DNA from 2 places in the Pantoea sp. PGP6 genome. Region 2 is predicted to be linked to the other one. Evidence: riboswitches for the same ligand, from Rfam matches in the RefSeq annotation. Region 2 holds a riboswitch; the other holds the start of a gene.
What was found. A riboswitch is a leader RNA that binds a small molecule or an ion and turns the genes downstream of it on or off. The one in region 2 is predicted to bind fluoride.
Positions count from the first base shown of each region.

Region 1: linked by a shared signal. The riboswitch ahead of crcB (fluoride efflux transporter CrcB) and the one ahead of ACLIBF_RS03740 (DHHA2 domain-containing protein) in region 2 are both predicted to bind fluoride.

Region 1 is NZ_JBQBMA010000001.1:249,939-264,852, reverse strand. It holds gene ACLIBF_RS01225 (MFS transporter) at 1-977, opposite strand, end outside; gene ACLIBF_RS01220 (sugar ABC transporter substrate-binding protein) at 1,398-2,315, shown strand; gene ACLIBF_RS01215 (GNAT family N-acetyltransferase) at 2,351-2,851, opposite strand; gene ACLIBF_RS01210 (ABC transporter ATP-binding protein) at 2,924-4,756, shown strand; gene ACLIBF_RS01205 (GNAT family N-acetyltransferase) at 4,753-5,877, opposite strand; gene ACLIBF_RS01200 (LysR family transcriptional regulator) at 6,020-6,919, shown strand; gene ACLIBF_RS01195 (glutathione S-transferase family protein) at 7,019-7,960, shown strand; gene ACLIBF_RS01190 (alpha/beta hydrolase) at 7,983-8,588, shown strand; gene ACLIBF_RS01185 (sugar phosphate isomerase/epimerase family protein) at 8,592-9,407, opposite strand; gene crcB (fluoride efflux transporter CrcB) at 9,547-9,924, opposite strand; fluoride riboswitch at 10,017-10,092, opposite strand; gene ACLIBF_RS01175 (nucleoside hydrolase) at 10,220-11,161, shown strand; gene ACLIBF_RS01170 (zinc-binding alcohol dehydrogenase family protein) at 11,146-12,174, opposite strand; gene ACLIBF_RS01165 (GntR family transcriptional regulator) at 12,313-13,215, shown strand; gene ACLIBF_RS01160 (MFS transporter) at 13,386-14,738, shown strand; gene ACLIBF_RS01155 (hypothetical protein) at 14,760-14,914, opposite strand, start outside.
Region 2 is NZ_JBQBMA010000001.1:777,481-792,394, forward strand. It holds partial or broken gene ACLIBF_RS03720 (ISNCY family transposase) at 57-695, shown strand; gene ACLIBF_RS03725 (DUF3147 family protein) at 980-1,330, opposite strand; gene ACLIBF_RS03730 (YdgH/BhsA/McbA-like domain containing protein) at 1,621-1,833, shown strand; partial or broken gene ACLIBF_RS03735 (Tn3 family transposase) at 1,954-2,097, opposite strand; fluoride riboswitch at 2,214-2,288, shown strand; gene ACLIBF_RS03740 (DHHA2 domain-containing protein) at 2,331-3,293, shown strand; gene ACLIBF_RS03745 (universal stress protein) at 3,297-3,725, shown strand; gene eno (phosphopyruvate hydratase) at 3,741-5,027, shown strand; gene ACLIBF_RS03755 (2,3-bisphosphoglycerate-dependent phosphoglycerate mutase) at 5,405-6,040, shown strand; gene crcB (fluoride efflux transporter CrcB) at 6,075-6,449, shown strand; gene ACLIBF_RS03765 (cation-transporting P-type ATPase) at 6,559-6,819, shown strand; gene ACLIBF_RS03770 (efflux RND transporter permease subunit) at 6,988-10,047, opposite strand; gene ACLIBF_RS03775 (efflux RND transporter periplasmic adaptor subunit) at 10,044-10,991, opposite strand; gene ACLIBF_RS03780 (response regulator) at 10,988-11,683, opposite strand; gene ACLIBF_RS03785 (MipA/OmpV family protein) at 11,811-12,596, shown strand; gene ACLIBF_RS03790 (heavy-metal-associated domain-containing protein) at 14,216-14,407, opposite strand; gene ACLIBF_RS03795 (efflux transporter outer membrane subunit) at 14,753-14,914, opposite strand, start outside.

The DNA.
Region 1 (14,914 bases), 530 kb from region 2:
GGCGTTTTGCGCGCCCAGGAGACGCTCCAGCCGCGGGCGATCAGTTTGTCCGAGATATAGCCGCCGCTGATGCCGCCGAGGAAACCGAACACCGCCGGCGCAATAGTGGCGAAACCCGCCTCCATGATGTCCATGCCCCGCGCCTGCACCAGATAGATCGGAAACCAGGTAATAAAGAAGTAGCTCAGCGCGATAATGCAGTACTGACCGAGGTAGGCGCACCACAGCATGCGGTTGGTCAGCAGCTTTTTGAACATCGCTTTACTGACCGGTGGACGCGCCCGAAGGGTCTGTTCGGCGTCGATATCCACCAGCCCGCCGCCGTTAATAATGTGCTGCAGTTCGGTTTCCGATACGCCGGGATGGTTACGCGGCTCCCGCATATAAGCGGCCCAGACAAACACCGCCAGCACGCCGATACCGCCCAGCACAAAGAACGGCCACTCCCAGCCGAAGCGCGATACCAGCCAGCCCGACAGCGGCGAGAAGATGGCAACGGCGAAATATTGCGACGAACTGAACAGCGACGAGGCGCGACCCCGCTCTGCGCCGGGGAACCACATAATGACCACCCGCGCATTGGCCGGAAAGCTCGGGGCCTCAATCAGTCCCAGCAGAAAACGCAGGCCGAACATCAGCATCAGTGCGCCGGTCAGGCCGCTGGAGAACTCGCCGACAAAGCCCATCGCCAGCGTCGAGATCGACCACAGCGCCAGCGTCACGCCATAGACCTTTTTGGCACCAAAGCGATCGAGAAACAGCCCGCCGGGGATCTGCCCGATCACGTAGGCCCAGCTGAAAGCGGAGAGGATCAGGCCGAGCTGGATCGCCGACAGCCCAAACTCCTCTTTAATGGCCGATCCGGAGATCGACAGGATCGAACGATCGGCGTACGCCACCACCGAAAGCAACAGGATCAGACACAGGATCCAGATGCGGACATGGGTAGTGCGGGTGGTCATTTTGTCTTTAACCATGAGGTGAATTCCTTAAAAAGCGGCCAGTTATGCCGCGAGGTTTTTTTCAGGAATACCGCTGAGATTCCCCTGTTGAGGAAATATAGGTAGGAGGCTAACCATTGGTCATTGTGCGAATGTTGAGATCGCTGACGCTGATTTAGCTTAATTCTGGCAACCGCCACAAACAGCAGTGCGGCGCTGCACAAAAGCAGAAAAAGCCGCCGCGCTGTGCAGAAGAATGTGCGCAGGATCGAGGAATTAGCGCCAGGCGACAGCTATGGCTGCGCTATTTTTCCGCAAAATGTGGCCTCGCCTGCAAGTGTGAAAACGCCCGATTGTCAAACTCTGCCGCCCTTCGTAGGCTGCAAATGATCGCATTTATCCACTTTCTAAATAAATGAAAAATAAATTCCATCCTTTCACCTCTGGGAGTCTGCAATGAAAAAAAGTGCATGGGCAATGCTGTGTCTGCTGTCGCTCTCCACCCCGGCGCTGGCAGAGAAAATTGGCGTCTCAATGGCCTATTTCGATCAGAACTTCCTGACCATCATCCGTCAGGCGATCGATAAGGAAGCCAAAGCGCGCAAGCTGGATGCGCAGTTCGAAGATGCGCGCGGCGATGTCGGCCGTCAGACCGATCAGGTGCAGAGCTTTATCAGCGCCGGGGTGGACGCCATCATTGTCGATCCGGTGGACTCGGCCAGTACGCCCGCCCTGACCCGCCTGGCGCAGCAGGCCCACATCCCGCTGGTCTATGTTAACCGCACGCCGGGAGATAAAACTCTGCCGCCTGGCGTGGTGTTCGTCGGTTCAGATGAGCGTGAATCCGGCACGCTGCAGATGGAAGCGCTGGCAAAGCAGGCCAACTATCGCGGCAACGTCGCCATCATGATCGGTAACCTGACCGACGCCGGCGCGCTGCAACGGACGCGGGATGTGGAGCAGGTGGTGGCGAAATACCCCAACATGAAAGTGGTGCTGAAGCAGACTGCCAACTACGCCCGTAATGAAGGCATGGATCTGATGCTCAACTGGCTGTCGAACGGGGAGGATATCGATATTGTTGCCGCCAACAACGATGAAATGGCGATTGGCGCCACCATGGCGATCGCCCAGGCGAAGCCGAAAAAAACCATTCTGGTCGGCGGCATTGATGCCACGCCGGATGGCCTGAAAGCGCTGGCGAGTGGCAAATTAGCGGTGACGGTGTTCCAGGACGCCGTGGGTCAGGGTAAAAAATCGGTAGAGGTGGCGCAGCAGATGATCAAAGGTGAAAAGGTCGATTCCCACCAGTGGATCCCGTTTGAACTGGTGACGCCACAAAACAGGCAGCATTATCAGGATAAAAATCCGTAAGGCAGGCTGGCGCGGCCGTGATGCCGCGCCATCGGTCACGGCTGATGCAGTAATTTCGCCATCACGACGACATCATGCAGCTTACCGTCACGCAGCGCCGCCTGGCGCAGCAATCCTTCGCGCTCAAACCCCAGACGATGATAGAGCCGGAGCGCCCGTTCGTTGTCGTGGAACACCTCCAGTTGCATGCGGGTGATGCCGAGCCAGTTACGGGAATAGTCGAGCGCGGTGCGGATCAGCTTTTCGCCTACGCCGCGGCCGCTGAATGCCGGATCCACGCCCAGCCCGAAACTGATGCTGTGGCGGGTGCGCGGTTTATTGTCGACAAACAGCGTCAGCTCACCGGCCATCTCCCCGTCGATTTCCGCCACAAACGCGATATAACCTTCGCCATCCATTTTCAGGAACTTTTTCTCCCAGGTCGCGACGCTGGGAAACGGTAGCTGTAGCGTCCAGGGGTAGACATCAGGATGGCTGTAGAGCCGCTGATAGGCGGCGGCATCGTGAGGCTCTCGTCCCCGGATGGTAATTTCCATATTTTCTCCTGTTAGCCGAACGGGTTTGATGCACTAAGCTGTACCTCTTCATCGGACGGAAAGAGTACTGCTATGTTGTATCGCCGTTTTGAACGTTTTATCAATATTTTTCATGATGCTCCCAGCGATTCGCCCCCTGCTACGGTCTGGTCCTTTTACGCCTACTATCTGCGTCAGGTCTGGCCGAGTTTTGCTGCCCTGCTGCTGGTCGGACTGGCGTCAGCGCTGATCGAAGTGGCGCTGTTCAGCTACCTGAGCCGCATTATCGACCTGGTGAATCATTCGACGCCCGCCACCCTGTTCAGCGATAACTGGCCGCTGCTGCTGTGGATGGGCGCGGTGGCGCTGATCCTGCGACCGATTTTCATCGCCCTGCACGACATGCTGGTGCACCAGAGCATCAGCCCGAGCATGACCAGCATGATCCGCTGGCAGCATCACAACTACGTGCTGCGTCAGAGCCTGAACTTCTTTCAGAACGATTTTGCCGGCCGTATCGCACAGCGCATTATGCAGACCGGCAGTTCGCTGCGGGATTCATCCGTACAGCTGGTCGACGCCATCTGGCACGTGCTGATCTACTCGGTCACCTCACTGGTGCTGTTTGCCGAAGCGGACTGGCGACTGATGATCCCGCTGGTGCTGTGGATTCTGGCCTACAGCGCCTCGCTGCGTTTCTTTGTGCCGCGCGTCAAGGCGCGCTCGGTGGTTTCATCAGAAGCGCGCTCTAAGCTGATGGGAACCATCGTCGACGGCTACACCAATATCACCACCATCAAACTGTTTGCCCATAGCGATCTGGAGCGACAATACGCACGCGAAGCGATTCAGGAGCAGACCGACAAAACCCAGCACGCCAGTCGCATGGTCACCAGCATGGATCTGACGCTGTCGGCGCTGAACGGCATGCTGATTGTCTCGACGTCCGGACTGGCGCTGTGGCTGTGGAGCCAGTCGCTGATTAGCGTCGGGGCGATTGCGCTGGCGACCGGTCTGGTGATCCGTCTGGTGAACATGTCTGGCTGGATCATGTGGGTGGTGAACGGCATTTTCGAAAACATCGGCATGGTACAGGATGGCCTGAACACCATTTCTCAGCCGCTCAGCGTGCAGGATGCACCCGGCGCGAAGCAGCTGAAGGTGACACGCGGCCAGATCCGCTATGAAGATGTGCGCTTTGACTACGGCGGCGGACGACAGGTGATTAACCAGCTCAACCTCGATATCAAACCCGGCGAGAAGATTGGCCTGATCGGCCCGTCCGGCGCCGGTAAATCGACGCTGGTTAATCTGCTGCTGCGGCTGTATGACCTGAACGGTGGCCGGATTGTGATTGACGATCAGGATATCGCCACGGTGACTCAGGAGAGTCTGCGCAGTCAGATCGGCATGATCACTCAGGACACCTCGCTGCTGCACCGTTCGATACGTGAAAATCTGCTCTACGGGCGTCCCGATGCCAGTGAAGCGGAGTTGCAGATGGCGATTCGCCGTGCCCGTGCTGACGAGTTCATTCCGCTACTCTCCGATCCGCAGGGCCGTACCGGGCTTGATGCGCACGTCGGGGAACGCGGCGTGAAGCTGTCAGGCGGTCAGCGTCAGCGGGTGGCGATTGCCCGCGTACTGCTGAAGGATGCGCCGATCCTGATCATGGATGAGGCGACGTCAGCGCTGGATTCGGAAGTGGAAGCGGCGATTCAGGAGAGCCTGGAGTCACTGATGCAGGGCAAAACCGTCATCGCCATTGCGCACCGTCTGTCGACCATCGCGAAGATGGACCGGCTGGTGGTGCTGGATAAAGGCGGGATTGTCGAGACCGGCAGCCACGCTGAGCTACTGGCGCACAACGGCTTGTATGCGCGCCTGTGGCAGCATCAGACCGGCGGTTTTGTCGGCGTCGATTAATCGCCGCGTCGGTAAGGCAAGGCGTCGCGTGCTTCTTCGACCCAGCCGCGCACGCCTTCCCGCTCCTGCTGCAGAAAATCCGCCACCGCATCGCGTAAGCCAGGATGCAGCAGATAGTGCCAGGAGTGGGTAATCTGCGGCTCAAAGCCGCGTACCAGCTTGTGTTCGCCCTGCGCTCCGGCATCAAACCGCGTCAGGCCGTGCTCAATCGCAAAATCCATTCCCTGATAAAAACAGGTTTCGAAGTGCAGCCGATCGAACTCCGCCAGGCAGCCCCAGTAGCGACCGTATAACGCCTTTTCATCCCGCAGGTAGAACGCCATCGCCGCCGGTTGCTGCTGCAGGCGTGCAATCACCACCATGATGTTGTCCGGCATCCGTTCCGCCAGCAGGCTGAAGAAATCCCGCGTCAGATAGGGCTGCTGACCGCGCACCGCGTAAGTGTTGGCGTAGCAGGTGTAGACAAAATCCCACTGATCTTCGCGCAGCCGATCGCCACGGTAGCGCTCGAACACAAAACCGCTTTGCATCACCTGTTCACGCTCTTTGCGCAGCTGCTTACGCTTACGCGACATCAGCGTGTCGAGGAAATCCTGAAAGTCCCGGTAGCCGCGGTTGTGCCAGTGATACTGACAACCGAGCCGCGCCAGCCAGTCCGGCTGTTCGGCCAGCAGCTGGTTGGCCTGCGCATCGGTAAAGTTAATGTGCGCCCCGCTTAACCCCTGCTGCTGCAACCTTTCCGGTAACGCCGCCAGCAACTGCGCCGCAGCCACGCTGTCGCCCAGCAGGCGCGCCCCGCTGACCGGGCTGAAGGGAATAGCTCCCAGCCATTTAGGGTAATAGCGGATGCCGGCCCGCTGGCTGGCATCTGCCCAGGCGTGATCGAACACATACTCGCCCCACGAATTGCGTTTACGGTAGCCCGGCAGCGCGGCACGGGTGATGCCGCCGTCACGCCACAGCAGATGATCCGGCTGCCAGCCCGATTCGGGCCGCACGCTGCCGCTCTGTTCCAGGGTAAGCAAAAAAGCGTGGCGCAAAAAAGGCTGATCGTCAGGCAACAGCGCATCCCACTCGGCGGCGGCGATCTCCGCCAGCGAAGTCAGGTGAAACAGCGACATGAAAAACTCCAGACAGCAACGGGCGAACGATCAGTCAAGCAGGTTTTCTGCGCCAGCGAAAGGGTGAAGGCACGCAATGTGAAGGCTGCACAGCCTGCCCGCACGCCCTATACTGCGATTTTGCCTCCTGACTGGAATCGCCATGGATCGACTCGAGTGTGACCGGATGTTTGTCACGGTGCTGGAAACCGGCAGTTTTTCGGCGGCGGCGTTACGGCTGGGCACCAGCAGCAGCCAGGCCTCCAAGCGGGTATCGAAGCTGGAACAACAGCTTGGGGTTCAGCTGTTTAAACGCAGCACCCGCGCCCTGTCGCCAACCGACGTCGGGCGCAGCTATTACGAACGGGTAAAAAACCTGCTGGATGCCTTTGATGCACTGGATGCCAGCGTGCGCGAAAGCGCCAATACGCCCACCGGCCGGCTGAAGATCAGCGCACCCGGCTCTTTCGGCACCGCCGTGTTGTCGCCGGTGCTGGTGGCGTTCGCCCGGCGCTATCCGCTGATTGAACTCGACGTCAGCTTTTCCGATCGTGCGGTGAACATCGTCGATGAGGGATTTGATCTGGCGATTCGCATCGGCAACTTAAGCGACAGCAGCCTGGTGGCGCGTAAGCTGGGCGAGGTCCATGTGCGCATCGCCGCGTCACCGGTCTATCTTGAGCAGTTCGGTAAACCGCAGCACTGGCAGGATATCCGCCAGCATCAGTGCATTATCGACACCAACTTTCGCGATCCGCTGCACTGGCCGTTTGCCGATGGCAGCGGCGAGATGGTCAGCATCCCGATTCAGGGCCGCCTGCGCTTCGCCAATACTGAAGCCTGTTTGCAGGCGGCGATTGCCGGGCTGGGCATTGCGCGACTGCCGGGGTTCATCGCCGCGCCCGCGCTGCGGCGCGGTGAGATCGTCCGATTGCTGGAGAACTTTGATATTCCGCCCCTCGGCCTGTTTGCTGTCTATCCGCCAGCCCGCCATCTGGCGCACCGGGCGCGCCTGCTGATTGACTTTCTCGCCACCCATTTCAGCGAGGTTCCGCCAGATTGATTCCGTCCATAATGGAATAAATGATTGTCTTTTTGGCTGGATTATCACTCATTCTGTCATCAGTTAAGCTACTGCTCAGATCAACAGAGGAGTGGCATCATGTTAGTAGCGGGGAAATGGAGTGGTGACTGGCATCCGGTGCAGGCTACCGATAAACAAGGCGGTTTTGTCCGTCAGGATGCCGGTTTCCGGCACTGGATCAGCCACGATGGTTCAACGGAATTTGCTGCGGAACCGGACCGCTATCATCTCTATGTGGCGCTGATCTGTCCGTGGGCCTCGCGCGCGCTGATCGCCCGTAAACTCAAAGGACTGGAATCGCTGATTAGCGTGACGGTGGTCGAGCCGCAGCTCGGCGCGCAGGGCTGGCGTTTCGGTGAGGCGACCGCTGCTGACCGCGATCTGCTGGACGGGGCGCACTATCTGCATCAGATTTACACCCGCGCCGCGCCCGATTTTACCGGCCGGGCCACCGTTCCGGTGCTGTGGGACAAGAAAACCGCCACCATCGTTAATAACGAGTCGGCTGACATCGTGCGGATGTTTAACAGCGGCTTCGGCGATCTGGCGGACAACCGCCTCGATCTCTATCCCGCCGCGCTGCGTGCAGAGATTGATGCGCTCAATGCCAGTCTCTATCCCCGGCTTAACAATGGCGTGTACCGCGCCGGCTTCGCCACCACCGCGAACAGCTACCAGCAGGCGTTCAGCGAGGTGTTCAGCCAGCTTGACGAACTGGAGTTGATGCTCAGTGATGGCCGCACCTTCCTGCTCGGTGAACGTTTGACTGAAAGCGATATCCGGCTGTTCGTCACCCTGATTCGCTTTGACGTGGCCTACCATGGCCTGTTCAAATGCAACCTGCGCCGGGTGCGCGATTACCCGTTGCTCAATCGCTATCTGAAAAGCATGCTGTCAGTCTCCGGCATCCGTGAGACCGTCAACATTGAACACATCAAACAGGGTTATTACTCGATTTCGGCGCTGAACCCGAACGGAATTGTTCCGGCAGGCCCGGATCTAAGCGAGTACGGTTTATAAAGCCCCTTTTTAAGGAACAGCAATGGCAAAAGCACTGGTGATATTTCTGCATGGCGTCGGCAGTAACGGCGACGATCTGGCACCGATTGGGCGTCACTGGGCGGCCTTATTACCGGATGTGGTGTTTGCATCGCCGGATGCGCCTGCAGCGTTTGATGGCGGTTTTGGCTATCAGTGGTTCAGCCTGGCCGGCGTTACGCCAGAGAACCGTCCGGCGCGGGTACGGGCGGCGCGGGCAGCGTTTGACGCCACTCTCAGCAACATTATCAGCCAGCACGGCTTCGCCGAACGCTGGCACGAGGTGGTGCTGGTGGGCTTTTCGCAGGGGTCGATTATGGCGCTGGATGCGCTGGCATCCGGCCGTTATCCGCTGGCGGGCGTGGTGGCATTTTCAGGGCGTCTGGCGTTTGACGGCGAGCTGACGCCGCAGCCTCATCTGCCGGCCATGCTGATCCACGGCCATGCCGATGAGGTGATCCCGTGGCAGGAGAGCGAATCCGCGGCTGCGCGGCTGAAACAGGCGGCAGTGCCGGTTGAAACCCTGTTTGAGCCAGCGACCGGCCACACCATTTCAGCACAGGGCGCTCTGCATGCCGCCGCGTTTATCGGGCAATGCCTGCAGGATTAAACACTACGACCAGTAGCGGCTTAATGCCTGCCACGCCTGCCGGGCAGCCACCTCAGGCGGCAGGCGTTTCAGCGTATCATTAAACACTTCAATGCCAACCGGACCCTGATAACCGGCACTTTTCAGCTTATCCACAAAGCGTCCGATGTCGATAATGCCATCACCGGGTAGCAGTCGCTGATGACGCGCGATGTCGATCAGACTCTGCTTATCCTGCGGCGGAACGGCAGCCATATCACACAGTTGCACCTCGTAAATCCGCTCGGCAGGAATGCCATCCAGCTGTGAAGCGTCGCCGCCCAGCGCACAGATATGGAACAGATCGACCACCAGCCCGATGTTGGGCTGATCGAGACGCTGCAATCGCTGCCACGCCAGCGGCAGGGTGTTATCCACGCTGCACCAGGCCATCGGCTCATACATGATGCGCATGTTGTAGCGCGCGGCTTCCGACGCCATCCAGCGCAGGTCATCATCAATCTGATCGGCGCGGCAATCCTCACGGGTACTGGCCGGAGCCTGAATGGTGTCACACCCCAGCGCCTGGGCAATGTGGATAAACTGACGCAGCTCTTCGCGCTTCTGCCCGCGCAGCGCGCTGGGCGCGCCGGTGAAATCACGCAGCACCTGCAGATTGGTAAAGCCGGGTCCCTGCTGAGCGGCAATCCGGGCCAGCGCCGCGGCACCGCCGTCGCAGGCCTCCACGTCCTCACGCCAGATTTCGACCTGGTCAAAACCGGCATTATGCGCCGCCTGTAGCTTCTCTTCGGGCTCACCGTTTAACAACACCAGGTTAAGGAATGTTGGATTACGACTCATCTCTCTGCTCCTTAATCGTCCGGAATAATCGGTGAAGAATAATCAGCTGCAACGCCGCACACCTTGCGGCCTGGGCAACATCGCAGCTAAAACAGTATCTACCTCTTAAGCGTTATGGCAAGCCGCGATTCACGGTCCGTCAGGCCAGCAGCGTCATCAGTGCGAAACCGGCAAACGCCATCAGCAGCGAGCCGATGACATGCACCAGCGCACTGGCCATCGCCCAGAGGTACTTACCTGATTGTAGCAATACCATTAATTCTGCCGTAAACGAGGAGAAGGTGGTCAGCCCGCCGCACAGGCCGGTGATGATCAGTAGCTTCCACGCCGGGTCAATTTCCGGATGGCGGACAAACCAGGCCATCGCCGCGCCAATGATCAACCCGCCGATCAGATTAACCAGCAGCGTGCCGGGCGGCAGGTTGGGAAATAAAGCATTGAAACGTACCGCGAACAGCCACCGCAGCACACAGCCAGCAGAGCCGCCAATCATGACGGCGAACAACGGTTTCAACATGTCTTGCTCCTGATTGCAGATTTCACGCCGGGCTGAGGGGAGAAGCAGAGATAAACCGCGCCTGACACCTCAGCTCCCGCGAAAGGATACACCGAGTGTCAGGCGTCATCAGCCGGGGTAAAGCCCGCCGGCGGTTGGGGAAGGTGGCACGCCATCACCTTAAGCGAAGGATAATACGATGCGACTCTCCGGCTGGCAACTGAGTGGCCACCGCAGCGGTTGCCGCTGAAAACCTTGACGACGGCGCGGCGGTCAGGGTAATGCTGAGCGTTGAAGGCAGCGACCCGGAGAGTCTATGCGTACCCTGATTATTGATACTGACATTGGCGTCGACGATGCGTTTGCGCTGGCCTACGCGGCACGAACTCAGCGGCTGCTGGGCATCACCACCGTTTTTGGCAACGTGGCGGTGGGCCAGGCGGTGAAAAATGCCCGGCTGTTCTGCCAGAAAATGGCGATTGAGGCGGACGTTTATCGCGGCTGTTCCCGGCCGCTGGCGCAGCGTATGAGTGCGCCCGCCACGCTGCACGGCGAAGATGGGCTGGGCGATGCGTTTGATAACCCGTTCAGCGACGCAGCGCCCAGTGCGGTGCAGTTCATTATCGACAGCGTGCGGGCCCATCCGCAGCAGATCACCCTGGTGGCGATTGGCCCGCTGACCAACATCGCCAGCGCCATTAATCAGGCACCGGACATTATTCCGCTGGTTAAAGAGCTGGTGATCATGGGCGGCGCATTCGGTACCGGCGGTCATAGCGGCAACGTGACGCCGTTCAGTGAATTCAACATCTGGAAAGATCCGCACGCCGCCGATCAGGTGCTGACGTCGGCGCTGAAGGTGGTGGTGATACCGCTGGATGTCACCCACCAGGTGCTGATCACCGGCGATGACGTTCAGCGGCTTAACCAGCCGGTTCTGAGCGCCATCTGCCGGCCCTATCTTGCTTACAGCCTGGCAAAAGAGGGCTTTGCCGGCATGGCGCTGCACGACACGCTGGCGCTGGCGTGGCTCAGTCTGCCGGCGGCCTTCACCTTAACGGAAAGCCCGCTGCGGGTGATCACCGAGGGGATCGCCTGCGGCCAGACGGTGCGTAAGCTGAGCGCGCTGGCTTCGCGCCACGATCCGTTTGATGGTCTGCCGTCTCAGCGCATCGCACTGGCGGTAGATGCCGGTGCGGTAAGGTCACACTTCTTTCAGACCCTGACGCTGCTGCACAGCAATCAGCGATCGAAATGAATCACGCCTTTGATCAGTTCGCGGTTGTTGATCACCTGCGACTCAAAGCTGTCCGCCAGCGTTGAAAAGTCGAGATGGTGATTAAGCATCATTTCAGCCCGCAGTGCGCCGCTGGCCATTAACTCACGTACCCGATCAAAATCTTCACGGGTGGCGTTGCGGCTGCCCATCAGGGTGGTCTCTTTTTTGTGGAATTCGCTGTCCGGGATCACCAGATCGCCTTTATGCAGTCCGACATAAACGATGGTGCCGCCATGACGCATCAGGTTCACCGCGTTGTTCATCGCCGCCGGGCTGCCGGTGGCGTCGATCACTTTGAGCGCCAGACGCCCGCCAAACTGCTCGCGTAGCGCAGTGTAAAAATCCTCTTCCGCCGGATTGAGCGCTGCCAGGCCGAGCTGGTCAGCCACGTGCTGGCGACGGAACGCGCTGGTATCGGCTACCACCACCTCAGCGCCACTGGCAGCCGCAATCGCCGCCACGCCCAGGCCGATCGGACCCGCGCCGACCACTAATACCTGCTCACCGGCCACGATAGCGGCACGTCTGACCGCATGGGCACTGATGGCGAACGGTTCAATCAGCGCGGCCGCATCCGGCGCGACATCATCCACCACTAGCAGCGTGCTGACCGGTACGCTCAGGTAGTCGCAGAAACCGCCATCCTGATGGACGCCAATCACTGAAATCTGCTCGCAGCAGTTGGTCTTGCCGCTCTGACAGGCGTCGCAGCGCAGGCAGGAGATGTAGGGCATCAACGCGACCCGCTGACCCGGTTCAACGCCGCTCGCGCCGCTGCCCAGCGCCACCACTTCAGCACAGAGTTCATGGCCCAGCACCCGCGGATAGCTGAAGAACGGCTGGTTGCCGGACCAGGCGTGAATATCGGTGCCACAGATTCCGGCGGTGAGGATTTTAATCAGCGCTTCACCGGCGCCGGGTGTTGGTTGTTCGCGCGTGGCCCAGACCATCTTACGTGGCTCGGCGATGACCAGTGCTTTCATTGTTGTCATGGTGATTCTCCGGGTTGTCCTGCACGCAGTTATGGCGAATCCTGCCTGCGGCGCGGGATTCGATGGCGGGAAGTGTGAAGCACGACGATTTTTTTGGGCTTTGAATGGTTTTTAATGCGTAAAAAACCGGAGGACGGGATGAGCCGCAGTCAGAATTTACGACATAACGTGATTAACCAGATGCTGGAAAGCATCGCCCAGCGCCATATTCTGTCGCCTCTGCCTCCGCAGGCGGCGCTGGCTGAGATGTTCAATATCAGCCGCACCACGGTGCGTCACACCCTGCACTATCTGCATCAGCGGGGCGTGCTGGAAAAGGTCGATAAAACCTGGGTGATCGTGCGCGATCCGTGCGAAGACGACGGGTTCAGTGCGCTAACGCCGCCGATTGAGCAGCAGGCCAGCCACTTCGAACAGGTGTTTTTTAACATGATTAATCAGCGCCAGCTGGTGCCTGGCGACACCTTCAGCGAGCTGCAACTGGCTCAGCAGGTCAAAGTCAGTCCGGTAGTGGTGCGGGAGTTTCTGCTGCGTTTTATGCGATACGATCTGCTGGAGCCGGTCAAACGGGGCCAGTGGCGGATGAAGAAATTCAGCCAGGATTACGCGGAGAAGCTGTTTGAGCTGCGGGAAATGCTGGAAACCCACGCGCTGAGCCGTTTTTTAAATCTGCCAGCCAGCGATGAACGCTGGGTACAGGCGCGGGATCTGCTGGATCGTCACCGATCGATGCGTGACACCATCGCCAGCAACTACCGCCACTTTGCCGCCCTGGATCGGCAGATGCATTCACTGATTTTATCCGCCGCCAATAATCCGTTTTTCAACCAGTCGCTGGAGATCATCTCTGTGATATTTCACTCACATTATCAGTGGGATGAGAGCGATCTGAAGCAACGAAATATTGTGGCGCTGGAGGAGCATATGGCGATTCTGACCGCGCTGATTGGCCGACAGGATGTCGATGCGCTTTGTGCATTACATAACCATCTGGCGACGGCTAAAACCTCGATGGTGCGCTCGATTAGTCAGTACAATTAAAAACCGATTAAAAACCACAAAGCATTAGCTCCCGCACGATTCAGAAACATCTTTGCAACATCTCTTCTCCTTTGCTCTTAGTCTCGACTGCAACGTCATGGCGGCCACTTGCCGCTGCGCGAACCCCCCTCTTCACCATAACGATAACTACCCAGCTTCGGGAGAGTGCAATGGAAAAGACATCAGTGACCGGCCACGACAACGTGTCCGGCGGAGCGGCGCCAGGCCAGGATTACGTTCCAATGCGCGGCGATATCGTCCGCTCACCGCGCATCCGTAAAATTCAGGTGACAGCCATGCTGTTGCTGCTGTTCGCCGCCATTATTAACTACCTCGACCGCAGTTCGCTGTCGGTGGCTAACATGACTATCCGCGAGGAGATGGGTCTGAGCGCCACCGAAATCGGCTTCCTGCTCTCCGCGTTTTCTCTGGCCTACGGCCTGGCGCAGCTGCCGTGTGGCGCGCTGCTGGATCGTAAAGGGCCGCGCATTATGCTCGGCATCGGCATGTTTATCTGGTCGCTGTTTCAGGCGGCATCGGGTCTGGTACATAACTTCACCCAGTTCATCCTGGTGCGTATCGGCCTCGGCATTGGTGAAGCGCCGATGAACCCGTGCGGCGTTAAAGTGATCAACGACTGGTTCAATATCAAAGATCGCGGCATGCCGATGGGGATGTTTAATGCCGCCTCAATGATTGGCCTGTCAGTAGCGCCACCGATTCTGGCTGCCATGATGCTGGTGATGGGCTGGCGCGGCATGTTTGTCACTATTGGTATCCTCGGGATGTTCCTCGCCATTGGCTGGTACATGGTTTACCGCGATCGCGATAACAACACCCTGAGCGCTGAAGAGATCCACTATCTGCAGGCGGGCAGCGTCGCCTCGCGTAAAGAGCCGATCAGCTTCAAAGAGTGGCGCGGCCTGTTTAAGCAGCGCACCATGTGGGGCATGATGATTGGCTTCAGCGGCATTAACTATACCGCGTGGCTCTATATCGCCTGGCTGCCGGGTTATCTGCAGTCGACCTACCATCTGGATCTGAAAAGTACCGGCCTGCTGGCGGCGATTCCGTTCCTGTTTGGTGCGGCGGGGATGTTGCTGAATGGCTATGTGGTCGATTCACTGGTGCGTCGTGGCTTTAACGCGGTGAAAACCCGCAAGGTCTGCATCGTCAGCGGTATGCTGCTATCCGCCGGCTTTACCGCCGTGGTGACCCGCGCCACCGATACCACCAGTGCCGTTACCCTGATTGGCATGGCGCTGTTCTGCATTCACTTCGCCGGCACCTCATGCTGGGGCCTGATTCACGCTAATGTGACGGCCCGCATGACTGCATCGGTCGGCAGTATCCAGAACTTCGCCAGCTTTATCTTCGCCTCCTTCGCGCCAGTGATCACCGGTTGGGTGCTCGACACCACCAAATCGTTCAGCATGGCGCTGATGATTTGTGCCTGCGTGACGCTGGTTGGCGCACTGGCTTACCTGCTGCTGGTGCGCAAACCGATCACCGACGGCGAGTAATCCCGCCTGACGGCGCAGGCGTTACGTCAGCGCCGTCAGGGTGACTCCATGTTTCGCGCCATAACGCTGGATGCCGGTGATTACCTTCTCCACACTCAGCGGCGGCGGCGGCGGTAACAGCGGCGCCCGTTCCCGTAATGCCGAGTCAAAGCGGGCGAAAGTGGCGAAATCGCGCG
Region 2 (14,914 bases):
GAGCTACCTCTGGTTGAGAGTTTACTCACTTAGTCGCGTGTCCACTATTGGCGGGTATCTGTGCCAACAGCTCTCAGGCCAAGGGCCGCGTTAAGCGCGCCAACCTGACGCTGCAGGAGCGGCTGGTTAAGGAGATGTGCCTGGAGAATATCACCTGCATTGATGCCGCCAACGCCTGGATCGAAACGTTCATCAGCGACTTCAACCACCGCTTTGCCAGACTGGCAAAATACCCGAAAAACCTTCACCGCACGGTCTAGAGAGCCACCTGGAACTGGACGACATTTTCGCCTGGCAGACGCTTCGGACGCTCTCAAAAGCACTGACTTTTCAGTATGAAAAAATCCTTTATCTGGTTGATCCCACTGACGAAAACTCACGCATAGTCGGAGAAGAAATCCTCGCTTTTGATTATACGGACGGTACGCTCAAATTCCGCCATGGAAACAGAACACTGAAATATCAGATGTTCGATAAGCTGGACTGCATCAGTCAGGGGCGCATCGTTGATAACAAAAGGCTTGACGCGGTGCTGAAGCTGGCGAAGGAAAAACAGGATGAGCTTGAAGCCGCAGGAAAAAGAAAGGCGCAGCCAGAGTATGCCTAAAAGGCGGGCACAGATTCAGGCTCAGCTCAGAGCCATCAATCCGGTTCTGGCTGAACCCTCTCTTTTCAAATCAAGCCTGAAAAAATGAGCTCACTGCCCTTTTTTCTTCATCAGAAATCAGCAGAAAGTGACATTTAAAACCGGGAAATCAGGGTGACATTATCAATAAGGAAAGACAGCGAGTATAATAGTTGTAATATCCGCACCTCCCCAGAACATCTGAATTTGTCTTTGACAGAAAGAACCGCGCTTCCGGCAGGAAGCCGGCCCCCTTGAAAACTCTCTTATCCTGTTAAAAAGCCTGATATGGTTCGGAGTTAGTCGGTGTTTCCTCCGGCAATAGTGCAGTTGGCTTCACAACAGCGTACATTATCACATCAGATTTATGCCAAAACGGCGTAACGCACTGGCCCACAAAAAGAAAATAAGGACGGTTACGACGCAGCAGCTACCCAGCGTGATCCAAAAGCCAAATCGCTGACAGAAAACAGGGAATAGTAAAAACATAGGTAGTGTCGGCACTACATACCAGAATGTATACCACGCATGATTGGCTATTTTTTGCTGACTCTGTCCTTCCAGCTTCATCCACACGAGCACAAGCACAGTAACCAGGGGAAGCGCGGCGACAAGACCACCAAGCCGATCACTACGCTTGGCAACTTCAGAGATAAAAACAACCATTCCGGCGGTGATCGCGTACTTAATCAGTAGCCATAACATCATAAACCCTCACTAATCCTGTAAGTTAACGGCCCTGCACCGACCTATCTCCCCAGCGCAATCCCGGTTTCGCGGTGTCTGTTACGGCCGTATTTTCTCATGCCTCGTCAGCCACGGTGAGGCTCTTTCAAGAGCTGGGTTGTATGAAAACGAAAAAACACAGCCAACAATAATTTACAAAATAACTTATTGACCCTGTATTTACTACAGGGTTTTTAATGCACATCAACAGGTGAGACGGCGATGATGCCGGTATCACCAGATGACCAGATAACCCAAGGAATATGACCATGAAAAATATCAAACTGCTTGTTGCTGCCAGTATGCTCTCCGTAGTCTCTTTCTCTGGCTTCGCCCAGTCAGTCAGTGTTACTGCTGACACACTCAGCAACGCGGAAGCGAAAATTGCCGCTATCGCCAAGGAATCCGGTGCTTCGTCCTACCGCATCACCAGTGCTGACCAGAACAACTTTGCCCGCATGACTGCAGTCCTAGATAAGTAACCCGGGACTGTACTACCCTGAACCTGACCAGTTAACGCAAGAGATGGTCGCAGAGCAAATAGCCGGACTGGCTGTCCCCCAGTGGGATGCATCTGGTTCCGCTGGCGACCTCACACGCAATCCCTCACTGTAACGTTTTCTGATCTCACCACGCTGGCCATAACAGATTGCCCTAGCCACTGCATTACGACCTTCTCTCCGGTTAAGCTGAGTCAGGATACGTCGGCGATAATACTCATCATAAATATAATTAAGAAGGTATAAATTGCTTCATTCGGCGCACTATTGTAAACGTTTTTGGCGGGACAGGATGTACTTGTGTGTACGAAACCGAGGGCCAACAATAAATATTGATTTAATGCAAAGGCCCATATAAGATTGATTTACAAGGTGATGGTGCTCCACCTTTCCCAACCGCCGGTTTTTCAACACCGGATGATGGCGCCTGATATACAGATGAAGTTGTCCTCTTATAGGCATGTATGTCAGGTATAGCTATGCAAAATAAAACCACATTACCGCTTACCGCAGAATCTCTCTCTTTTCAAAGAGATAATCCGATTTATGTCTTCGGTCATCGAAATCCTGACAGCGATGCTATTTGCAGCGCGCTGGTTGTGGCTGACTGGCTTAATTACACCGGTCGTCCCGCAACGCCCTGGCGCCTGGGGGATATCACCCCGGAAACCCGTTATATCCTCAACGCTGCGGGTGTTTCACAACCCGATTTACTCACCGTCGATCTGACAGATAAAACCGTATGGCTGGTTGATTTTACGGATGCAGAGCAGGGACCGTCTTCGCTGATGGACAGCAACGTCATCGGCATCATTGACCATCATCGTATTGGTACCCTTGTTACCCGCAATCCACCGGATGTCTGGGTGCGGGCGGTAGGATGCTGCGGAACAGTAATTCTCTCAATTCTCATGCATGACATTCCGATGCCGCTGACTGCCGCTCAGGCTGTGTTGCTGATGGGGGCGATCCTCAGTGATACCGTTGCGCTGACGGGTCCCACCACCACCACTCAGGATCAGGAATCCGTGGCTGTTTTGCGGGAAATCGCCGGTATCGATTATGACCAGTTTGTGACAGGGCTGCTGCGAGCCAAAACAGATATAACCGGGCAATCCGCGTCGGTTTTACTCAATCGTGACGCCAAAAATTACCGGATCCATGATGTGCCGCTGTTGTTGTCACAAATTGAGGTCCGCGACATGGCTGATATTACTCCCCTGTTGCCTGAGCTACTGCAGGAAATGGATAAAACCTGCAAGGACAGCGTGCTGGACATGGTGATCCTGATGGTGACAGACATTACCAGCCGGAACTCCGTTTTGCTTTTTTCAGACAGCAGCCTGACAGGCTCCCGCCAGGTATCGCTGCCCGGCATGACAAGCCGGAAAAAAGAAATCCTCCCCTGGCTGACCAACCGCTTCGCTTCTTATAAGAGGTGATTTATGCAAATTTACCGGCATGCCTTGTTACTTGTACAGAATGAAACCGATGGTCTGCTGTTGCTTGAGCAGGCAGAACGTCTGGCAAAAGAGATGGGCACCCGTATTACTGTCGGGCATCTCAGTGCTGACTATAGGGAACTGGATTATACCAGTGACTCATTAACCAAAGACCGTCAGTCCCGCGAAGTTATTGATGCAAAGGCAATGCTTAGCCGTCTGGTGGAGTCCAGCAGTATTGATATCAACGTCAGGTCCATCGTCAGCATCCATCGTTTCCGGGACGTTGAGGCCGTTGTTCAGCATGAAGATATCGATCTGGTCATGCTGGGGCATGAAAACCGCCTGTTCGGGGTTTTTTCCTCCTTTTCTTTCGAATTCATCAATCACCTTTCTGTTGATGTTCTGATTAAACATATTCCAGCCCCTTAAAAGAAGGTCAAACTTATGAGCTTTGAAATTGAATGTATCATCGCAAGAGAAATTCTGGATTCCCGCGGTAACCCGACCGTAGAGGTTGAAGTGACTTCTGTAGGGGGCAGTATGGCCCGTGCCTCCGTTCCTTCCGGTGCCAGCACCGGCTCCCGTGAAGCCATCGAGCATCGCGATGATGACAAGACACGTTTTGGCGGTAAAGGTGTTCAGGATGCGGTCCAGTGCGTCAATACCGAAATTAACGATGCCCTGCAGGGCTACGATGTACGCCGCCAGAAAGAAATCGACAACTGTCTGATTGCCCTTGATGGCACAGAAAACAAAGGCCGGCTGGGTGCTAATGCGATCCTTGGCGTATCGCTGGCAGTATCCCGCCTGGCGGCACAACTATCCTCTACCCCGCTCTACCGCTATCTGGGTGGCGTCGGCGCGAATCTGCTGCCGGTTCCCTGTATGAATATCATTAACGGCGGAGTTCATGCCCGCTGGCAGGGCGCTGATTTTCAGGAGTTTATGATTGCACCATGGGGAGCCTCTTCCGTACGCGAAGCTATTCGCTGGGGCAGTGAGGTCTACCAGGCCCTGCGTCAGGTCCTGCTGGAAAAAGGTTTATCCGCCGGCGTGGGCGATGAAGGCGGTTTTGCACCGGCCGTTTCCTCAAACCGTCAGCCGCTGGAGCTTATCGTGGAGGCAATTAGCAAGGCGGGATACCGCCCAGGCGAAGATATCGTTATTTGCATGGATCCGGCCTCCAGTGAATTCTACGTCGATGGGAAATATACCCTGCGTACCGAAAATACCCGGCTCAGCGCCGACGAAATGACCCGCTACTATGAGCAACTGGTGAAGGATTTCCCGATAGTCCTGATTGAAGATGGCCTTGCGGAAGACGACTGGGCCGGCTGGCAGCTCCTGCACCGCGCGCTCGGCGATAAAGTTGAGCTGGTTGGCGATGATATCTTTGTGACCAATGTGAAATATATCCAGCGAGGTATCGATGAAAACCTGGCCAATGCCGCATTGATCAAACTGAACCAGATAGGCACCCTGAGTGAAACCATCGAAGCCGTCCAGTTGTGTCAGGATAACAACTGGGGAACCTTTATTTCGCACCGGAGCGGGGAAACCGTGGACAGCTTCATTGCAGATATGACCGTCGGCCTGCGGGCTGGTCACCTGAAAACCGGTGCACCCAGCCGTGGGGAGCGCATTGAGAAATACAATCAACTGATGCGTATTGAAGATGAATTAGGTGATGCCGCCATCTTCGCCGGTAAAGCCGCCTTCAAAAAACGCTGATTCCGTCACCCTTCCCGTATGCTCAGATACGGGAAGGGGTAGGGTGGTTCTGTGAACGGAAAAATACTCATACTGTAACAGCAACGGGGATCCAGGCAAACTGTCTGGTTTTCCTGATCGCTGATGCCTTTTTTAATATACTGCCGGATGATACCAGTGCCGTTGTAATCGCGCTGTTCATCGGGAGCGGTGCCCATCTTCTGATGCGTCACCTCCTTGACCGGAGTCCAGGTAAATCCGGGTAATCAGTACAAACAACTCAACGGGTTCAGGTCCTTCCGGTTCAGTTGTGGGTGACAGACAGGTAGTTGTTATGGGGAAAATTATTTTACTCCGCCATGGCGAAAGTTAGTTGAATCGCAAAATCGTTTTACCGGATGGGAAAATGTCCCGCTGATGCTGAAAGGAGTGGAGGAAACCCGGCGCGCAGCAAACCTGATAAAACGGTCCGGAATCAGTGTGCCACTACAATCATAGATGGAGCCTGCACATCCGTTCTGAACCGGGCAATTCATTCGCTCTGGCTGATAATGGAAGCGCTGAATCAATTGTGGTTACCGGTGGACAAATCATGGCGGTTAAATGAACGTCATTACGGTGCGCTTCAGGGAATGAACAAAGATGAAGCCACTCAACAGATTGGCCAGAAAATCGTTTATCACTGGCGGAGGAGCTATCGTGGTATCTCCCCTCCGTTGCCGGATGCACCTGCTTCACTTCATCGTGAGGCACGTTATCGTCATGTGTCCCTGACGGATTTGCCGGGGGGAGAAAGTCTGGAAATGACGCAACGAAGGTTGTTGCCTTACTGGCACCACGTCATTGTCCTGCGCGTCGCCAGTGGCGAAACCATGTTGCTGGTCAGTCATGCTAATACACTGCGTGCGCTGACCATGTTTATTGAGCAGATTGATGAAAATAAGGTTCCCGATCTGCATGTCCTGACGGGAATCCCCGTACTGTATGAAATGAATGAAAAACGGGCCATCACCGCACGTTATTCCCTTGAATGACGGTCTGATGGTGCCCTGATTTCAGCGAGGTGGTATGTACAAATCATTATTCGCGGTGGTGATAGGCGGATCGATCGGCTGTGTGATCCGCTGGATACTGTCCATGCGTCTCAATGCACTTTTCCCCAATCTTCCACCTGGTACCCTGGTGGTTAATCTGGTTGGCGGATTTATCATCGGTATGGCACTGGCCTTTTTTGTCCGGCAGCCTCACCTTGATCCCGCCTGGAAGTTTTTTATTACCACCGGCATATGTGGCGGTATGACAACCTTTTCCACCTTTTCTGCTGAGGTGGTGGTGTTACTTCAGAATGGCAATTATGCATGGGCTGTCATTTCCGTACTGACGCACGTAACTGGCTCGCTTCTGATGACTGCCACTGGTTTCTTTGTGATGACACTGCTGTAAAAGCATATGCGCCATACACTTAACCGCGCCATGTCTCCGGCAGATTTTCATTTTATCGCCATAACAACATACCTGACCTGCCGGGTCAGGTATTTCCGGAGAAGGGTGTATGGAGATGCTCCCTGAGAATATCGTGAAGGGACTTTCCGAAGCCGAGGTGCAGACCCGGCTGGGTCAATGTGGCTATAACGAAGTGCGTGAACAGCCTCCGGACCAGGTGCGTGCTATCCTCAAACGTCTGCTGGGTCCCATCCCCTGGATGCTCGAAATTGCGCTGGTACTTGAAGTGGTTCTGGGAAAGACGACTGAACCAGTGCGCGCTCAGACAACGACGAACCATCCATTCACCTCATTCGGAGGTCACAGATAGTCGCTGTCTCACACGCCGAATCCCCTCCTGAGTTCACCACGATCCAGCAGGTCATGGCGGCGTCCGGCGCCATGATCCTAGCAGTCGCAACCGGCAGCGACGGTCATCCCCATATCCGCGGGTTGCAATCATTAGTCGAAGCACTAGGCGATGATACGGCAGGACTCGTCAGGGATACGGTTTCCAGTGAAAGATTAGACTTATTGCTGCCGGCAGTAGTGTCAGCGTTGCCAGTGTGGCTGAAAGCAGCCCACCAATAATGGCAAATGCCATCGGTCCCCAGAAAACATCCCGGGCAATCGGCAGCATCCCGAGAATGGCCGCCGAAGCGGTCAGCATGATGGGGCGTGAACGGTGCAGCGCGGCGACTTTGATCGCCTCATCCGCAGTGAAACCATTTTTCATCCCCACATCCACTTCGCTAATAAGAATGACGGCATTACGGATGATCATCCCGGCCAGTGCAATGATCCCCAGCAGCGCCACAAACCCCATCGGTATGCCAAAAGGCAGCATAGCCACAACTATCCCAGGCAAACCAAACGGTGCCATCAGCAGGGCCAGCAGCATCGACGAAAAGCGTTGTAACTGAATCATCAGCAGTAACAGCATCACCATCAGCGTGACAGGCAATACCGCATACACTGAGCTGTTTCCTTTCTCCGATTCCACAACCACTCCACCTTCCTCCACACTGTAACCCGGCGGGAGACTCTCCCGGAAACCGGCAACCACCGGAGAGAGTGCCGATGACACGGTCTCTGCACGAACGCCGGGCGCGGTATCCGACTGAACCGTGATAAACGGCAACCGCTGCCGACGCCAGATAACCGGATCATCCAGCGTCCATTCTGGCGTGGCGACCTGTCCCAGGGGAACTTTATTCCCGGTCGATGATGTCAGCATCAGAGCATTCAGTAACGCCGGGTTTTGTCGTGAGGCTTCATTTCCCCGCAGCACCACATCAATCTGGCGGTTACGGTCGCGCAGGGTGGTCACGGTGGTTCCGGAAAACAGCGTGGCAAGCGTTCCTGCCAGTGACTGAGACGTCATGCCGGTGGCACGCGCCTGCGTCTGATCCACCCGCAGACGGATGACCCGCTCCGGTTCACCGGACGTCAGATTGACACCCCGGGTATCGGGATTGCGGGCAATCATCCCTGCCAGTTGCGTGGCCAGTTCACGTACACGGGTATTATCCGGCCCGGATACCCGGTATCTGACCGGCCAGCCCACCGGAGGGCCCAGCTCCAGTGTGGATACCCGGGTTGTGAGCGTACTGAAATCTTTCGACAGGATCTGCTCAAGCTGTTTCTGCAGCCGGTTTCTCGCCGCTTCATTTTTCGCCACTACGACCAGCTGGGCAATGTTCTCTTTCTGCAGCAGAACATCCATCGGCAGATAAAAACGCACAGCGCCGGAACCGATGTAGCTTGAGTAATGGTCAATATCAGGATTATCGCGCAACTTCGCTTCAAACTTCAGGACGTCGCGGTGCGTCTGTGCCTGGCTGACATTCTGCGGCAGAGTCAGGCTCACCAGCAGCTCCGGGCGATCGGACGCTGGGAAAAACTCACCCTGCATCAGCAGGGCTCCGCCCCCGGACAATATCAGTATCGCCAGGGCACAACCGAGTGTCTTGCGCCGGTGCTGCATCACCCGGTCGAGCAGGCGGGTATAATGACGGTGAAAGAAACTGTGCTTATGTGACTGATGTGAATGCTGTTCCGGCAGTAACCAGACGCCGGTAAGCGGCGAGAAAAGAACCGCAACCAGCCATGAGCTCAGCAGCGCTGTCAGTACCACCACAAACAGGGAGTAGCAGTATTCTCCTGCGCTCGATGCCGCAAATCCCACCGGTATAAATCCGGCAATCATCACCAGTGTCCCCGTCAGCATCGGGAACGCGGTGGTACGAAATACCTGCGTGGCGGCCACACTCAGGGCATCGCCAGCCTCAAGCCGCGACACCATGGCTTCTACGGTGATCATGGCATCATCAACCAGCAGTCCCAGTGCAATGATCAGGGCACCGAGGGAGATTCGCTGTAGCCCTATTCCGGCCAGTTCCATCCCGGTAAATGTCATGGCCAGCACCAGCGGAATGGCCACGGCGACCACCAGACCTGCCCGGCTGCCCAGCGAAACAAAAGAAACGGCCAGCACAATAATAACGGCCTCAACCAGCACCTGGACGAATCCTCCCACCGCGTCACTGACTACGGCCGACTGGTCTGCCACCTTCTCCACACTGATCCCGTAAGGAAGATGCGTGCGGATCCTGTCCATCGTCGCGTTCAGCGCCCGACCAAAATCAACAATATTTCCACCGCGAGCCATCGAAATCGCCAGCCCGAGTGCTGGTTTACCGTTAACCCTAAACTCCGGTGAGGGCGGATCTGCCTGCTGCAGTGTGACCGTGGCCAAATCGGTGAGTGGGATAAAACGGTTTCCGGTATGCAGCACAATTTGCCGCAGGCTGTCCACGGATGTGAAGGCGCCACTGACTTCCACCGACATATTTTCCTGTGATGTCCGGATACGTCCGGCGGGCGTGACGGCATTCTGTGCCTGCAGAGCCGCCGTCACCTGCTGAAGATCGAGTCCCATTCCCGACAGTTTCAGTGGATCAAAAGCAATCACCACCTGTTGTTCGCTGTCACCCAGCAGCGTAACTTTCCCTGTTCCCGGAACAGCCAGCAGAGATGTCCGGATATCATCGACGGTATCGCGTAACTGCCGGGGAGTGAAGCCGTCCGACGTGAAGCCATAAATTGTGCCGTATGTATCATCGAATTCATCATCCACGGCCGGGGTGGTGGTGCCGTCCGGCAGGGATGCCCGGATGTCGTCCATCTTTTTCCGCACGCTATACCAGATACCCGCAACCTCTGACGGCGGTGTGTCATCACGCAGGTTCACAAAAATCACCGACGAGCCCGGACGCGTGTAACTCTCGATATAATCCAGATGTGGGATTTCCTGGAGCTTCTTCTCCAGCGTGTCGGTGACGAAACTGACGGTATCTTTTACCGTTGCGCCCGGCCACTGTGCCGACACCACGGCGGTCTTAATGGTAAACGCCGGATCTTCGCTGCGCGGCAGATTTAGAAAGCTCATGACGCCTGTCACCGTGACCATCAGCATCAGAAAAGCCACCAGTTGTCGGTGGGCCAGTGCCCAGGCAGAAAGATTAAAACCGCCGGAAGCGTGCATAACATTTTTCATTTTTGGTTCTCCGTCAGCACGTTTTCCCCGTCACGTAACTGACTGACCCCGGCAGTGACCACCTGTTCACCGGCTGTCAGCCCTTTGCGGATGAGCACCGAATCGGTCATATAGGCCGCAATGTCAACGGGTGTCAGGCGCAGGCGATTTTTGCCGGTGTCCACCACGAACACTGCCGGTTTCTGTTCTTTCCTCGTCAGGGCAGATGCCGGTACCTGAAACACTTCACTGCCGCCCAGGGGTAATGACCCGGTGACCGTCGCCCCCATAGCCATTACCGCGGGTGCATTCTCAAGGTCATAGCGTACCCGCCAGGTCCGGGTCTGTGTGTCGGCCTGCGGGCTGATGTCACGCAGCGTTCCGGTTACCGACACCGACGGGTTATCCGCCATACGCAGGGTGAGTGTCTGCTGCTGTTTCAGGGTGTCAGCCAGAGCCCCCGGTACGCTGAAGACCGCATCACGGGCCCCTGACTGCGCCACCCGCAGGATTTCCTGTCCGGTGGTCACTACCTGTCCCGGACCGGCGCTGACGGTGGTGACCACCCCGGTAACCGGTGAGAGCAGTCGCGCATACCCCAGACGGTCCGCTGCACTGCTCAGGTCGGCCTGAGCGCTCTGCAGTTTTGCTGTTGCCGTGTCGCGGTTTGTGCGGGCCTCGTCAAGCTGAACCCGGGCAACCGCACCCTGCGGGGCAAGCAGCGTCATGCGTCGCAGGTTTATCTCAGCAAGCCTGGCGCTTGCCTCGGCTTCCTGTACTGCCGCCTGAGCACTGCGGTACTGATTACGCAAATCGGTATCATCCAGTTCAGCCAGTACCCAGGCATCCAGCAGGGCAAAACGCAGCCACATGCACAGGGCGATAAGCACGACACTGCCGGCCGCCAGCGACAACACCCTGACGCAAATCCAGCGCCATAATGAACGGGACTCTCTTTTTTTCATGGCTGCAGATACCGGTAACCGATCCCTCTCACGCTGGTCAGCACACCGCTGACCCCCGCTTTTTCCAGTTTGCGGCGTAGGTTATAGATGTGTGTATCAACCACCCTCTCCAGCGCATCACTTTCCGGCAGGCAGTGTTCAAGCAGCGTCTGACGGGAACAGACGCTCCGGGGGCGGGTCATCATCATGTCCAGCAGTGAAAACTCGGTGGGGGTCAGCTCAAGGTGCACCCGGTTTTCATCGTGAATAACAGCGACTGACATGGTGTCCCGGTTGAGTTCAACGGCCCCCACCCGGCGATAATTTTCAGCGCTAGCATGCGCTGCCGCCCCACGCCGTAACACCGCCTGCACCCGGGCCACGACCTCACCCGGATCATAAGGTTTGACGACATAATCATCCGCACCGAAGCGTAAGGCCCCGATACGGTCCGGGGCCTCGCCCATTGCGGTGACCATTATCACGGGAACATCGGATTCGCGGCGCAGCCGGCTGAGTATTTCTGTTCCGGTCATACCCGGCAGCATGATATCAAGCAGAATAAGTGCAGGATGCTGGGTAAGGGCGGCTTCAAGTCCTGCTTTTCCATCATGGGCCAGTATGACCCCGAAGTTTTCACGGCGAAGATAGGCTTCGAGCACATTCGCCGCATCCCGGTCGTCCTCGATAATCAGAATACGTTTTGTGTTCATTCATTCTGCCTTGATGGTTTCTTGATGGTTTCCACGCTGAGTCTTGATAAAGCATCGTCATAATCCACTGCGGGTGGCCGGGCGGGTCACAGCTTACCGTAATGCATAAACATAAAACGAGGGATATATGATGGCAACGTATTCGTCTGTAACAGGGTGTACAGTGATCCTGCTGGCAGCGACCTGCGGGTCCGCTATTGCCGACAGCGGCAATCAGGATGGAGTGACGGTGGGGATAATGGGAGAAAACGCCCCCCGCTACAGTGGCGCGGATAAGCAGCACTGGACAGTGATGCCTTCCCTGCAGGTCCGTAAAGGCGCGTTTTTCTTCGACTCAACAAAAGGTATCGGTTATGACCTGCAGACGGATAATGGCCTCTATTTTGAAAATGCGTTCGGATACAGTTTTGGCCGTGCCGATCAAAATTCATCGTGGCGCGATGGTTCTGACAAACTGAAAGGAATGGGAAACATCCGTGGTGCACTGAACACGCAGGTTGCTGTTGGCTGGCAGGTGAACAGCTGGTTTACCCCGGAAATCCGTGCAACTCTGCCGCTGACGGATTCACAGGGGGTACAGTACCAGGCCTCGCTGACGCTCGTGCCCTGGCAGAACGACACAGATACGGTTGCCCTGCAGGGCGCGGCACTTTTTGGTGACGCCCGGTACATTAACACCTGGTACGGCGTTAATGCTGCCCAGAGCCGCACAACCGGTTTCCGGGAATACAACCGTAGCGCAGGATTTTATGCTACGCAGACTACCCTGAGCTGGCAGCATCAGTTTAATGAACACTGGGGCACCCTACTGGGCGCTTCATATGCCTGGCTTGCGGATAAAACCAGTGACAGTCCTGTTGTGTCAGCGCGAGACAATATCAGCGGTTTTGCTGGTATCAACTGGACATTCTGACACGCCAGGAACTGGCAGAGTCTCCGAAAAGTGGACTATCAGAAACATATATTTGAATGTTGATATCAGATGATGTTTTGCGAGTCATCTACTGGCTTGGAAATGGCTTCAAGCCCTGAGTGATATATCACCGGAAGATTACGAGCAGGAGCATGTACTATTACACTTTCAGTGGAGTGGATTATAAGCGCAGGATAATAGCATATGAGGACAGCATTAAAATTCATTACATTCCCAAATCCTTTATCTATATTCTCGCTAGTATAAAATCATGTATAGCGAAAGAAAACCCTAGCACCTTAAATAAGACCGCACCGACAGTCTTTTGCGCCGAGGTTCTTCTCCCCCCCATAAACAATGACCACGAAAATATCAGGAAAACTACGACATCACATGTCAGATGGGCCGAATCCCAGCTTAACCAGAATTGACGAATGAATACTTGAAAAATTTGACATAAATTGAATATCGTCATTCCATAATAGTATGGGCATAGTACGAACTGCCAGCTAGTTTGTTCCGTCCGTTGAGTCTCTAACTGACTATTATTTTAAGACTAACATATCAGTCTCTTTGATTTTTAGATAGCAATAATATTTGCTGATATTACTTCATTGAGTACTTCTACCGCCATACTGGCATCAAGATTCTTGACCGACACATAGACCTTTATATGAGCCTCCACGCTATCGAGAATTATCTCGAACGTACGGTCAAGCTCTTCTGGATAGTAGTTCATCACGCTGTCGAACACGCTATTGTACGATGCCCTGACAATCCCATTACATACCGTAAGGAATAAGGCGATATTTCTCATTCAGAACTGAATCACATGCGGTAGCAGGAGGATGAAAATCAGCTACTGAAGAAACAGGTGGCTGGCCTGAGTGTGGACAAGGAGATGCTTCAGGAGATGCTGAAGCAAAAGTTCTAAGGCCGGCACAGAAATACCAGTCGGTGCATTCTCTGCGGGAAGCATATCGTATCAACGCCTACCGGGGACGCGGGTTACTAATGCAAAGCAGAACTGTTTAACCGCCGCTATCGGACATAAATACTGGATTTTAATCTATTTAGAACTCAGAATGAGGTACGGGAGAATTACATTATGCTGGCTGAGGTAATACAATAACGAGCGGCCTCATGAATCTCTGAATAACCTGATACAGGAAGAGGTATCGGCTGATGACTGAAAACCCGGAGCTATCAAGAAGTGCATGGAACAAAAATGGCATGCTTAAACTTACAGCGTTTGGTTTACGTATACTTCGCTCTTCTTACTTTTTATGATGATAAATTTGGCATACCACCCTGTTCTTAATATATTTAAAAAAAACCAAATACTCCCTCCACAAATACTTGACGTCACATGATACATTAATGAGGCCTTAAAAGAAAAAACCGATGATTTAGTAAATCACACATAAATATTGAACACAATACATTTAACATAGAGAAAAAATTAGTGAGTTAAGTAATAGACATATTAAATCAAAACTACAACTCAAGACATCTAAACACCCCACCATGGTGCATAATAATAACAGAAATACTTCTAACCGTAAGGATACATGATAAAAAATGGTTACCACAGCGGGGAGGTAACCATTTTTAGTTAACTACTCTCTCGGAGGAAAACCTGCCTCACGTAAAGCATTAGCAACTTGTTCAGTAGATAAAGAAGTTTTCACTTCGATCTTACGAGTCGGTGGATCAGTTATGATACTTGCCTCAGGATCAATATTTTGAATCACTTTAGTCACTGTCCGGGCACATCCGCCGCATGTCATATTTTCTAGATGTAATTGCATATATATATCCTATTTAGTTGTAGTAACTTCAATGATAGAACTTGCCACCGTTGTAAGGTCAAGCCCTATCGCCAAAAATTTTCGTGCTTATATTCTCTGACTAAGCGTTTCACCTGAGGTGGGGATATATACTGCCCCAAAGTATTTCAAGTAAACCGTTCAGTTGTGCTTTCTGCCGGCTGTCGGGCAACAAGACGAAGACGTAGCAGTCCTCGCAGTAAAAGAAGTGGTTGCCGCGCCGTAACCCCTTATCCCTACGACAATGCAATACGCGGGCGGTTTTATCCCTCCACCCACGTATTGCCGACCTTATCGCCAGACAGTGGCGTTAACCTGCCCGGAGAGTTATGGCTTAGCCGGAGAGCTTTCTGTCCATCCGCCCCCCAGCGCTTTATACAAATTGACCAAATTGCTCATTCGCGCCAGTCGGGTCTGAACCAGAGTTTGCTGTGCACTGAACAGCGCTCGTTGCGCGTCAAGCTCCGCCAGATTATCGTCAATACCGGC